One region of the Bradyrhizobium sp. ORS 86 genome, then DNA from elsewhere that is predicted to be linked to it. Evidence: predicted binding sites of a transcription regulator. Region 1 holds the regulator's gene; each other region holds the start of a gene.
The links. The regulator PhoB, encoded in region 1, activates phosphate uptake and scavenging genes when phosphate is short. The targets are predictions, from matches to a motif close to TGTCATNNANCTGTCAT.
Positions count from the first base shown of each region.

Region 2: a site for PhoB is predicted at 1,869-1,885, ahead of P6U25_RS12810 (YbhN family protein). Genes of this name have one in related genera too.
Region 3: a site for PhoB is predicted at 2,001-2,017, ahead of P6U25_RS23250 (phospholipase C). Genes of this name have one in related genera too.

Region 1 is NZ_CP120699.1:7,338,010-7,342,197, forward strand. It holds gene P6U25_RS33950 (aspartate aminotransferase family protein) at 1-741, opposite strand, end outside; gene P6U25_RS33955 (GcrA family cell cycle regulator) at 1,226-1,738, shown strand; gene phoB (phosphate regulon transcriptional regulator PhoB) at 1,962-2,672, opposite strand; gene phoU (phosphate signaling complex protein PhoU) at 2,731-3,450, opposite strand; gene pstB (phosphate ABC transporter ATP-binding protein PstB) at 3,462-4,188, opposite strand, start outside.
Region 2 is NZ_CP120699.1:2,856,727-2,860,914, reverse strand. It holds gene P6U25_RS12815 (MFS transporter) at 24-1,442, opposite strand; gene P6U25_RS12810 (YbhN family protein) at 2,039-3,115, shown strand; gene P6U25_RS12805 (hypothetical protein) at 3,199-4,188, shown strand, end outside.
Region 3 is NZ_CP120699.1:4,976,664-4,980,851, forward strand. It holds gene P6U25_RS23240 (acetyl-CoA C-acetyltransferase) at 1-510, opposite strand, end outside; partial or broken gene P6U25_RS23245 (helix-turn-helix domain-containing protein) at 717-1,001, opposite strand; gene P6U25_RS23250 (phospholipase C) at 2,118-3,959, shown strand.

The DNA of each region.
Region 1 (4,188 bases):
CTTCGCGAGCGACATCACGTCGGGCGTCACGCCGACGCGCTTGTAGGCGAACAATTCGCCGGTGCGGCCCATGCCGGTCTGCACCTCGTCGAATGCAAGCAGCAGGCCGTGCTCGTCGCAGAGCTGGCGCAGCGCCTTGAAGAAGGCTTGCGGGGCCGAGCGCACGCCGCCCTCGCCCTGCACCGGCTCGATCAGGATGCCGGCGGTGTGCGGTCCGATCGCCTTCTTCACGGCCTCGATGTCGCCGTGCGGAACCTGGTCGAAGCCGTCCATCGGCGGACCGAAGCCCTCCAGATATTTGGCGGAACCGGTGGCGGCGAGCGTTCCGAGCGTGCGACCGTGGAACGCGCCTTCGAAGGTGACGATGCGGTAGCGCTCGGGATGTCCCTTGGAGAAGTGATAATGGCGAACCAGCTTGATCACGCCTTCCGTCGCTTCCGCGCCGGAATTGCAGAAGAATACGTAGTCGGCAAAGCTCTGCTCGCAGAGCCGCGCGGCGAGCGCCTCGCCGTCCGGGCTCTTGAACAGGTTCGACATGTGCCAGAGCTTGGTCGCCTGTTCCTGGAGCGCCCTGACCAGATGCGGATGCGCATGCCCGAGCGCGTTCACCGCGACGCCCGAGGTGAAATCGAGATAGCGGTCGCCGTTGGTTGCGATGAGCCAAGCGCCCTCACCGCGCTCGAAGCCGAGATCGACCCTGGCGAAGACGGGAAGCAGATGCGACGTGGCGCTGTTGGTCATGGCAATCACTGACGGGTTTGAGGCCGACAATTGCCGCGTGCCTTGACGCCAGCGCAGCAACGGCCAGCTTCGGAAAACAAAACGTGCCGCCTTTTCGGGCGGCACGTGGCGGGCATTGTATGCTGCGGGCAGTCTCTGTCAATCGCTACGAAGTGGCCTTCCTGCAGTGCGAAACGCGCGCAATCCGGAGCATTCCGGTGAGGTGGAAAAGCCTCATTGCAATGCATAAGTGTCGGAACATGTGGACGCGCTGCCGCGGACTCTTGCGCCAGAGTCACGCCATATTGTAGCGTTTGGACTGTCGGATACGACATCTCGTGCGGCAGTACTGGACCCTCTAAGTAGCTTTCGTTCTGCGTACACGTTCGGGCGCAAAACCGCGTCCGGCGAGGGCTAAGGGATTCTGACCGCAGGGATATTTGTCAGATTTGGCTCGCAGCGCCGCTCCGATGACTGGCCGGCGCAAGGCGAAGGGAAGAATGCGATGACGGTATTGACCTGGTCCGATGATCGCGTCGAGCAGCTCAAGAAGCTCTGGGAGGCGGGCCTGTCGGCCAGCCAGATTGCGGCGGAACTCGGCAATGTGACGCGAAACGCCGTGATCGGCAAAGTGCATCGGCTTGGCCTGTCCGGCCGTGCCAAGGCCCCTTCCACCGCTGCCCCGCGACAGCGCAAGGCCCGTCCCGCCCAACACATGATGCGGGTGGCGCGTCCGGTCTCGCGCGGCAACACCGCGCTCGCCCACGCCTTCGAGGTCGAGCTGGAGCCGGATCCGGTCGCCTACGACAATGTGGTGCCGATGAGCCAACGGCTGTCGCTGCTCGAGCTGAACGAGGCGACCTGCCACTGGCCAGTCGGCGACCCCTCGAGCCCCGAATTCTTCTTCTGCGGCGGCAAGGCGCTCACCGGCCTGCCCTATTGCGCGCACCACTCGCGCATCGCCTACCAGCCGGCTGCCGACCGGCGCAGGCCCGCCAACAAGCCGCCGACCCGGTGAGTAGCATAGGCCGTGGAAACAAAATCCCCGCGCAAGCGGGGATTTTTTTGTGAAGGGACCACCTCTACGTCACCAGCGTCGTCCTGCCGCAGGCCGGGCCCCATACGCTGCGGCTTGTGTTGTGAACGGGACTCGTCGTTCCAACTTCGCGCAACAATTTGCATTCGGGGTTATGGGTCGCGGCTTTTGCCGGGACGACGCTGTGGTTATTTGCTGCCGCGCCTTACGGCTGCGGCTCCGCCTTGGCGAAGCGGTCGTCGAGCGCATAGCCGGCACCGCGCACGGTGCGGATCGGATCCTGCTCGCGGCCGGGATTGAGCAGCTTGCGCAAGCGGCCGATGTGCACGTCGACAGTCCGCTCGTCGATATAGATGTCGCGGCCCCAGACGCTGTCGAGGAGTTGCTCGCGGCTGAACACGCGGCCGGGATGCTCGAGGAAGAACTCGAGCAGGCGATACTCGGTAGGCCCGAGATCGATCGGCCGGCCGGAGCGCGCGACGCGACGCTTCTCGCGGTCGAGCTCGATATCGCCGTAAGTCAGCACGGTCGCGAGCCGCTCAGGGCTCGCGCGGCGCAACAGGCCCCTCACGCGCGCCAGCAGCTCCGGCACCGAGAACGGCTTGACGATGTAATCGTCGGCGCCGGTGGCGAGGCCTCGCACCCGCTCGCTCTCCTCGCCGCGCGCCGTCAGCATGATGATCGGAAGCTGCTTGGTCTCGGGTCGCGCCCGCAGGCGGCGGCACAGCTCGATGCCGGAGAGGCCGGGCAGCATCCAGTCAAGCACCACGAGATCGGGAACACGCTCCTTCAGCCTTGTGTCGGCATCGTCGCCGCGCCCGACCGTCTCGACGTCGTAGCCTTCCGCGTCGAGGTTGTAGCGCAACAACGTCGTCAGCGCTTCCTCGTCTTCGACTACCAGAATGCGTGCGCTCATCGGTCTATGGTCTTTCTCTGTGTTGATCCGTTGCCCGAACGCGAACCAGCACCTTCAGCTAGCCGTTGCCCGGCACTGTGGTGGCAAAGGTGGTCATGTCACCCTTCGGGCGCTTGTCGGTGATCTGCTGGCCTTCGATCATGTAGAACACGGTTTCGGCGATGTTGGTGGCATGGTCGCCGATCCGCTCGATGTTCTTGGCACAGAACATCAGATGGATGCAGAACGAGATGTTGCGCGGATCCTCCATCATGTAGGTGAGCAACTCGCGGAACAGCGAGGTGCAGATCGCGTCGACCTCCTCGTCGCCCTTCCAGACCGCCATCGCGGCCGGCAAATCGTGTGCGGCGTAGGCGTCGAGCACCGACTTGACTTGCGACAGCACCAAGTCGGTCATGTGCTCCAGGCCGCGGATCAGCTTCAGCGGCTGGAAATCGCTCTCCAGCGCCGCGACCCGCTTGCCCATGTTCTTGGCAAGGTCGCCGATCCGTTCGAGGTCGGTCGCCACCCGCATTGCGCTGACGATCTCGCGCAGGTCGATCGCCATCGGCTGGCGGCGCGCAATCGTCAGCACCGCGCGCTCCTCGATGATGCGCTGCAGGCTGTCGATCTCGACGTCGGCGGCGACGACGCGCTTGCCGAGCGCGACGTCGCGGCGGATCAGCGCATCGACGGACTCGGTGATCATGCGCTCGACGAGGCCGCCCATCTCGGCGACCAGGCGGGTGAGTTCCTGCAGGTCGCTGTCGAATGCCTTGGCGGTATGTTCAGAAACCATCGCTTGTCTCCTCAGCCGAACCGGCCGGTGATGTAGTCCTGGGTGCGTCGATCACTCGGCGAGGTGAAGATCTTGTTGGTGTCGTCGAACTCGATCAGTTCGCCAAGATACATGAAGGCGGTCTTGTCGGAGACGCGCGCCGCCTGCTGCATGTTGTGGGTAACGATCGCGATCGTGTAGTCCTCGGACAGTTCCTGGATCAGCTCCTCGACCTTGGCGGTCGAGATCGGATCGAGCGCCGAGCACGGCTCGTCGAACAGGATCACCTCGGGTCGCACCGCGACGGTGCGCGCGATGCACAGGCGCTGCTGCTGGCCGCCGGACAGCGAGAGGCCCGAGGCGTTCAGCTTGTCCTTGACCTCGTTCCACAGCGCGCCGCCGCGCAGCGCCTTTTCGACCCGGTCGTCCATCTCGGACTTCGAGATCTTCTCATAGAGGCGGATGCCGAAGGCGATGTTCTCATAGATCGTCATCGGGAACGGCGTCGGTTTCTGGAACACCATGCCGACCCGCGCGCGCAACAGGTTGAGGTCGAGCTTGGGGTCGAGGATGTTGGTCTGGTCCAGCATCAACTGGCCGACGGCGCGCTGACCCGGATAGAGATCATACATCCGGTTGAAGATGCGCAGCAGGGTCGACTTGCCGCAGCCCGACGGGCCGATGAACGCCGTGACGCGGTTGGTACCGAGCGTCAGGTTGATGTTCTTCAGCGCGTGGTGCTCGCCGTAATAGAAGTTG
Region 2 (4,188 bases), 3.2 Mb from region 1:
CGCGGCGCAATCACTGGCTTCGGTCATTGCCGTGCTTGTGATGATGTGCCGGTCCAAATCATCGCGCCCGCAGCCAGCAGCACGCCGGCCGAGATGAGGAGCGACGCATGCAGCCCGGCGATGAAGGCCGAGGAGCGGCCAATCAGCGAGCCGAATAGAGCGACACCGAGCACGCTGCCGGTTTGCCGCGTGGCATTCAGCACGCCGGCCGCAATGCCCGAGCGCTTCGGCTCGACGCTGCCGAGCAGCGCGGATGTCAGCGGCGGCACCAGAAGGCCCAGCCCGGCGCTCATCGCGATCAGTTGCAGGCAGATCGCCAGATAGCTGGTGTCGCGATCGATGCCGAGCATCGCGAGGCAGCCGGCCGCGCCCAGCGCGGTGCCGAGCGCGATGGTCGCAACCGCGCCGATCCGTTCGGCAACGCGTGGCGCAATCAGATTGACCGGCAGGACCGCGCCCAGCATCGGCACGAAGGCAAGGCCGGTCTGGAGCGCCGACAGACCGTTGACCTGCTGAAAGTAAAGGCTCATCACGAAGATCAGGCCGTAGAAGGCGATATTGACGAGCAGGCCGACCAGCGAGGTCGCGGCGAACATCCGCTCCTCGAACAGCGACAGCGGCAACATCGGCTGGGTCGCGCGCGACTCGCGCCAGACGAACAGCACCGCGAAGAACGCCGCCACGACGAAGCCCGCCACCACGAATGGATTGCTCCAACCCAGCGCGCCGCCTTCGATGAGCGCGCCGGCCAGCGTGCCGAGGGCAGCCACCGCGGCGAGCTGGCCCGGCAGGTCGAGCTCGTGCTCCGAATGGCGCGTGGTTTCGTCGGCATAGCGCCAGGCGAGCCATAAGCCTGCAAGGCCGATCGGCAAATTGACCAGGAAGATCGCGCGCCAACCGACCAGCGCGATCAAGCCACCACCGACGAGCGGGCCGGCCGTCAGTGCGAGGCTCGCGCCTGCGGCCCAGATGCCGACAGCACGTCCGCGCGCCTTCTCGTCCGCATAGGCATGGCGAAGCAGCGCGAGCGAGTTCGGCACCAGGATGGCCGCGGCCAGCCCTTGCACGCAGCGCGCCGCGATCAGCGTCGCGGCATTTGGTGCCGCCGCGCAGCCAACCGAGGCCGCGGTGAAGAGCGCGAACCCGGCCATGAAGATGCGCTTGGCGCCGAGGCGGTCGCCGAGCGCACCCGCGGTCAGGATGAAGGCCGCGAAGGCGACCGTGTAGGCGCTCACCACCCATTGCAGTCCGGCAACGCCGCCACCGAGCGAGGTGCCGATGGCGTTGAGTGCGGTGTTGACGATGGTGACGTCGAGCTGCACGACACCGTAGCCGAGGCTCATTGCGGCAAGCGTCAGTGTCGCCGCAAGCCTGGTCGGTTGCGGACGGGAGGCTGCGGGTCGATCCGGCACGGACCCGGCTTTCAGGGATATGCGTTGCATGGCTCACCTCGATCTCTGGCTACCAATGCAACACATAGCCGTCCGTTTCGACAGGACACTTCGCTTTTGATCGAAGTATGATGGCCGCGACCAAGCGGCGCGCGCTTCACGCCGCGCGTCGTTTTGCCTCAATAGACCAACTGACCAACGGACTGGCGCGATATCGGCCCTGCACGGCTCGGCCGGCCCCTCCGATCGTCGGATACGCGGCCTGCGGGCCAACTTATTGTCCTGGTAAACGACGCCGGGGGTGCGGTATCCCCTGCCTCTCATGCATATCGTCCATTCACGAATTGGGACGGCAGGCCAGCAGCGGCGGCAAATGTGCAAAAAATGTGGAGGAAACCGCCGGAACACCGGAACGTGCGGTGAACCGATCGCGGCAAATGCCTTACCTGCGACTCACATTCCACAAGACGAGATCATATGTAGCCAATATGACAACGACGACCGACGGGAGCCGAAGCTTGGCTTGTCAAGGACTGCACAACGCATCGGTTTTGCCTTATGGGTCATCGCGCACGGTGCGTCTGCCCGTCACCCGTCGCCGTTCGTGATCGGGTCCCACTGAAATTGCGCCCCCGCCGGGAGGATGAATGCATCGGCTGCTGACCACGCTCAGGCGTGGCTTCAAGGAAAAGATCGGCTGGAAACGGCTCGGGATCGCTGCGAGTGTGCTCATCATCGTGTTCGCGGTCACGACGCTGGTCCGGACCCTGAAGGGCGTCGATACCGGTATCATCCTCACCGCGCTGACCAACATCGCGCCGCACAGGATCGCGCTGGCGGCCCTGTGCGTCGTCGGCGCCTTCTGCACGCTGACGTTCTATGACTTCTTCGCGCTCCGCACGATCGGCAAGAACCACGTCCCCTACCGCATCGCAGCGCTATCGAGTTTCACCAGCTACACGATTGGCCACAATATCGGCGCGACCGTCTTCACAGGCGGCGCGATCCGGTTCCGGATCTATTCCGACTACGGCCTGACCGCGATCGACGTCGCCAAGATCTGCTTCCTGTCGGGGCTGACGTTCTGGCTGGGCAACCTGTTCGTGCTTGGTTTCGGCATGGCCTGGCACCCCGCCGCGGCATCGGCGATGGACCTCCTGCCGCCTGCAATGAACCGCCTGATCGCGATCGGCTGCCTCGCCGGCATCGCCGCCTATTTCTACTGGCTGCTCACCGGCGACAAACGCCGCGAACTCGGCCAGAACGGCTGGAAGGTGGTGTTGCCGTCGGCGAAGCTGACGCTCCTGCAGGTCCTCATCGGCGTGGTCGATCTCGGCTTCTGTGCGCTCGCGATGTACCTGCTGATGCCGACCGAGCCCTATATCGACTTCGTTTCGCTGGCCGTCGTGTTCATCCTGGCCACCCTGCTCGGGTTCGCCAGTCACGCCCCGGGCTCGATCGGCGTGTTCGATGCTGCGATGCTAGTGGCGCTGCCGGAATTCAGCAAGGAACAGCTCCTGGCGACGCTGGTCGTGTTCCGCATCCTCTATTTCCTGATTCCGTTCGGGATTTCGATCTCGATCATGGGCATGCGCGAGTTTTGGCTCAACGTGGTGCAGCCCTGGCAGGAACGAAAGCGACTTAGCCAAGCCTGCACGGCTTCGGCGACCGTGCGGCAGCCGATCGAAAGCCGACAGCAGCGGATCAGGCGGCTGAAAAGGTAACAGCGACGTTATCGCCCCACGGGGTTTTTCGCCCCCAAACCCGGCTCTCTTATTTTTGCCTTACCGTTGACGTCAAACGCGCCATGGCTGGTTTTTTGGCTCGATTTTCGTTTCGTTTGACGGTCTGCACGGTGCTGCTCGGCAGCGCGCTATCTGCGGTCATCGCATCGGCCGCGAAAGCGCAGGACACCCCCTTGCAGATTTCCTGGGAGGTCCGCAACCGCTTCCGCCTGTTCCGCGAGGAACGTGACTTCCGCCTCCAGGTGGAGAGCGGGCTTGGACGCAGCGTATTGGACTCGGAGCGGGTGCTGGAATTGCAGAGCGACGGCCGCGGCTGGGCGCGCAACACCGTCAACCGGCTCTGCATCGACCTGCAAGGCCGCGTCAACGAGCCCTGCACTCGCGACAACGTCAAAGAAAGCTACCTGACGCCGATCGACCACGCGATCGTCGTCCGCCTCACAGGTCCGGTCCCGGTCGGCGCGACCTGCGCCTGGTCGTTTGACGATGGCGACGGGCCGCAATCCTCGACGTTCGATTGCGCCGAGCCGGTCAATCTGCGCGTCCGCTACGGTCGGACCACGGTCGCAACCGTCGACGTCGCGAGCGGTTCCGAAGCAAATCAGCGGGTCACGACCCAGATCGCGGTGCGGGATTTCTTCATCGCCGGCCTCGGCGACAGCATCGCCTCCGGCGAAGGCAATCCGGACCGCGCGATCGCGCTGTCCGACGACGGCTTCTGCTTCCGCTCCTATCTCGGGGGCGCGCAGTACTATCGGCCGAGCCGCGCCGGCTACAAGGGTGGGCGCGCCTGCGAGGCACCGGACACCCTGTCCAACTGGCAGCGCCACAGCGCGCTATGGTTCAACTCGGCCTGCCATCGCTCACTCTACAGCTACCAGACCCGCACTGCGCTGGCATTGGCCGTGCAATATCCGCACATCGCGGTGACCTATTTGCCGTTGGCCTGCACCGGCGCCACCATTGCCGACGGGCTACTCGGCTCGCAGCAGGCGCGCGAGTGCCTGCCGACGAAGACCGCCAACACCTGTTCGGGCACCGTGAGCGGCCAG
Region 3 (4,188 bases), 2.4 Mb from region 1:
GCCCTCGCGGGTGGCAATGGCGTCGCCGCATACGCCCTGGTGAGACTGCGGGTGAATGGCGTCAAGCGCCGCGTTGCCCGCGCCCATCATCCGCGCCGGCTGTCCCGCCTTGGACCGCTCCGCTGCCAGAGTCTGTTGATAGCTCATCATCTCGGTGCCGCCCGCGATGACGCAATCCTCCATTCCCGACATCACCGAAGCAGCCGCAAGGTTCACCGATGTGATGCCGCCGCCGCAGAAGCGATCCAGCGTCGTCCCGCTGGCATTGATGTCGTAGCCGGCCGCAAGTGCCGACATCCGTCCAAGATCACCGCCCTGCTTGCCCTCCTGGGTCGATGTCGACCAGATGATGTCATCGACCGTCGACGTATCGAGCTTGTTGCGATCCTTGAGCGCCTTGAGCACCGTCGCGGCCAAATGCTGCGGGTGCAGATGCGACAGCGCTCCCTTGCCCGGCTTGCCGATGCCTCGTGGCGTGCGAACGGCGTCAATGATGTATGCTTCGGACATACGTTCCCCTTGGTTTCGAATGTTATTGTTTCATTGAGTAGTGACGATGGTTCTGACCATACGATGCGTCGGTCCACGCTGGACCAGCGCTGCGCTGATCTTCAAAATGCTCAAAGCGCGAGTTGATCCCTCGCCACATGGGCGCTCGCGCTGCCGTGGAGCTCCTGCTCTTCGATACAAACCGCCTTGTCGCAGCTTTCCGCAAACAGCGAGGTGCCGAGCGCGATGGCATGGGGGCCCAGAGCATATTTCTGCTCTTGCGGCAGGTAGATCAGTTGGCCGATCCGGGTGAGGGTCAACATGAGGCGAGAGACCGTCGACCGAGGAAGGCCGCATCGGTCGGCGATTTCCCGATTGCCCAGGCGCATGCTTCGACCTTCGAAACAGCGCAAGATGTCGAATGCGCGCGATACGACCTGTATCACTTGCCTGTCTTCCGCGCCGGTCGAAGACCCGTCGTGCGCCATCAGTTTCTCAGATCGACGTCCCATCGCTTACGCTCCCAAACAACCCAGTCCCACTTTTGTACGCGTGAACGGATTCCATCCCGGTTGGTGCAAGCCCGCCGCTTGACCTTGATTTCACCTGGTTGAAGACCCGGTTCTCACGGGCTCCATCCACACCGGACTCGAAGCGGCCGAGAGCGGCTTTGTCAGACCAGCTTCTTTGCCGATGCGTTCATTCTCAGGGCTTGCGCCGAGCCTTAATTAGTTGATTAATTAGTTAATCAGGTGATTAAAGTGGCCGGCGTCCCGTGTCAACTGCACTTGCAGCAGACCCGACACGCCCCGGCCGGGGGTCTGTCACCCGGTTGCCTCGCTCGGGCACGGCTTGTCAGATCAACGCTTGGGTTCCCATCGCGGATGACATCTCTCGCGGCGCTAAATGGGCGACCGAACCGGTCGCCCCGACCGGCGGAACCGTGTCCATTCAGCACATCAATGGGAAGCCAGCGATCGCTCGACGAAGGTCGGCCATCCGGGCATGGATCAGGCTTGGTGGGAAGCACGACGTGATCAGGGAGCGAAAGGCCGCCATTGGACGGTCTTCGCTTCTCATCAGGATCCGCGTTGCATTGGCCAGGTCACGCCGCCGCCGATCCGGCGGGCATCGTTGCCCGCAACCGGGACTCAAGCGTGGCCACGGTCGAGAGCAGTTTGGCTCTGCGCTCCCTGAGGTGCTTCGCGAGCGTAGGGTACGTACAGCTTGTCTCATCGCGAACGCGGGAACGCTGCTCCTCTTCCGCGATGTCGGAGCTGAGGAGCTGGATTCTCCAGTTAAGGTCCGCGATCAACGCTTGTAGCGATAAGGCACTCTTCGTTCCGTAATCGGACGGCTGCTTCATGACGATTGCCTCATGGTGAAGCAACCCCTCGCGGGTTGCCAGATAGGTCAATCAAACAGCAAGAGCGATGCCATGCTTGCGACCAGCGTCGCATTGCTGCGGAATCCGAAGCCGCGCAGCAACGGCACTCCAGCATTCAATGGCGTGTCATATTTTTTTCGTCCTGCTGTAGTCGGGCTCTGAAACAGTCGGCGCGCTGGGGCAAATCGCCGCAGAAATCCCCTTCGATTTGTCTTTGAGGACCCACAGGGAGAAACCTCCAATGCACTTGTCCAAAACGCTCGGACTGGTCTCTGTTCTCGCGCTGTCGCTGATGGGCGCGGGCGCTGTTGCCGAAGACGACCACGGCCGCTCTGACAACTCAAATTTCGGCCACGACCACGACCACGACCGTGATGGCCACCATCACGTGCATACGGCGACGCCGATCAAGCACCTCGTCGTGATCTTTCAGGAAAACGTTTCCTTTGACCACTATTTCGGCACCTACCCGAACGCGGAGAACCGCCAGGGCGAAACGCCTTTCCATGCAAAGCCGTTCACCCCGGTGGTCAACGGCCTGAAGACGCCGCTTGACGTCAATCACGGTTTTTCAGCGCTCAAGGGCGTCGATCTGCTCGCTCATAATCCCAACAGTAATCCGAGCGCTCCGGTTGCCCCCAACAACAAGGTCCAGAACGGCGCCGGCGCCTCCAATCCGTTCCGCCTCGCACCGGGACAGGCGCTCACGGCCGATCAAGGCCATAATGAAGCGCCCGAAGAGAGCGCCTACAACAACGGTCATATGGACGGCTTCCCGGCCTTCACCGGCACCGCGGGTCCGCCGCCGGCCGGCATCGGCACCAAGGCGCTGGTGATGGGCTACTATGACGGCAACACGGTCACAGCGTTGTGGAATTACGCCCAGCACTTCGCGATGAACGACAACAGCTACTCGTCGCAATTCGGTCCGTCGACGCCGGGCGCGCTGAATCTCATCTCGGGCCAGACCAACGGTCTCTCGGCGACGATGAATGTGATCAACGGCTCGGGCACGTTGCTGCACACAACTCATGAAGCCTTCGGCGACGCCAGCCACACGACGAGCAACATCACCCTGATCGGCGACGCCGACCCGATCGGCGACGTCTGCTCCAATCCGACCGGAGACCAGGTGACGCTGGGCGGCCGCAATATCGGTGACTTGCTCAACGACAAGGGCATCACCTGGGGTGCATTCATGGGCGGCTTCGACCTCACCGTCGTCAACGCCAACAAGACGACCGGTTGCCAGCGCGAGACCGATCCGACCGCGCCCGGCACGCCTGCGTTCACGTCGGCTGACTACATTCCGCACCACGCCTGGTTCCAGTACTACGCCTCGACCCGGAATCCGCAACACACCCGGCCAAGCTCGGTCGAAGCCATCGGCCACAGCTTCATCCCCGGGACCAAGACGCCGGAGCCCGCCAATCACCAGTACGACAGCAATGATTTCTTTGCTGCGCTCAAGGCCCACAACCTGCCTTCGGTCAGCTTCCTGAAGGCCCCCGCCTACCAGGACGGGCATGCCGGCTATTCCGATCCGCTCGATGAGCAGAATTTCATCGTCAGCGTGATCAATGCGGTGCAGCAGAGCCGCGATTGGGAAGATACCGCCATCATCATCGCCTACGACGACTCCGATGGTTGGTATGATCACCAGATGCCCCCGATCGTGAACACCTCGGCGAGCCCGACCGTCGACACGCTGAACGGCCCCGGCGTTTGCAACACCAGCAACGGCTTCCAGCAGGGCCGCCAGACTCCGAGCCAGCCGCTCAACGGCAACTTCGGCCAGCCGGCCTGGGGCCGCTGCGGTTACGGCACCCGCCAACCGCTGCTTGTGATCTCGCCGTTTGCCAAGCGCAACTACGTCGATCACACGCTGACGGATCAATCGTCGGTCCTGCGCTTCATCGAGGACAACTGGCTCAACCGCGAGCGCATCCAGCCCGGCGGATCGTTCGACACCATCGCAGGTCCGATCGACAACATGTTCGACTTCGACCGTCGCGACGAGGACTATCCGCGCAAGCTGATCCTCAACCCCAGCAACGGTGCCGTGGCGTATCTCGGGCATTGATGCTCGAGACCCGGTCGCTGGGCATGCACGAGCACGTCCCCGGCATCGAGCCGGGGACGTGCTGTTTTGAGGACGCCGGCTGCTCACGCTTCGGTCCTGCGGCCGTCCGCATGACATGTTGACTACGCGCGAGCCGGACCCGGCTCGCACGAATACGCTATGTGGCTTATGAACGGCACGGAATCAGGATCGCGCGATCCTGTCCCTCGGTTCACCTGCCCTCAGGGGA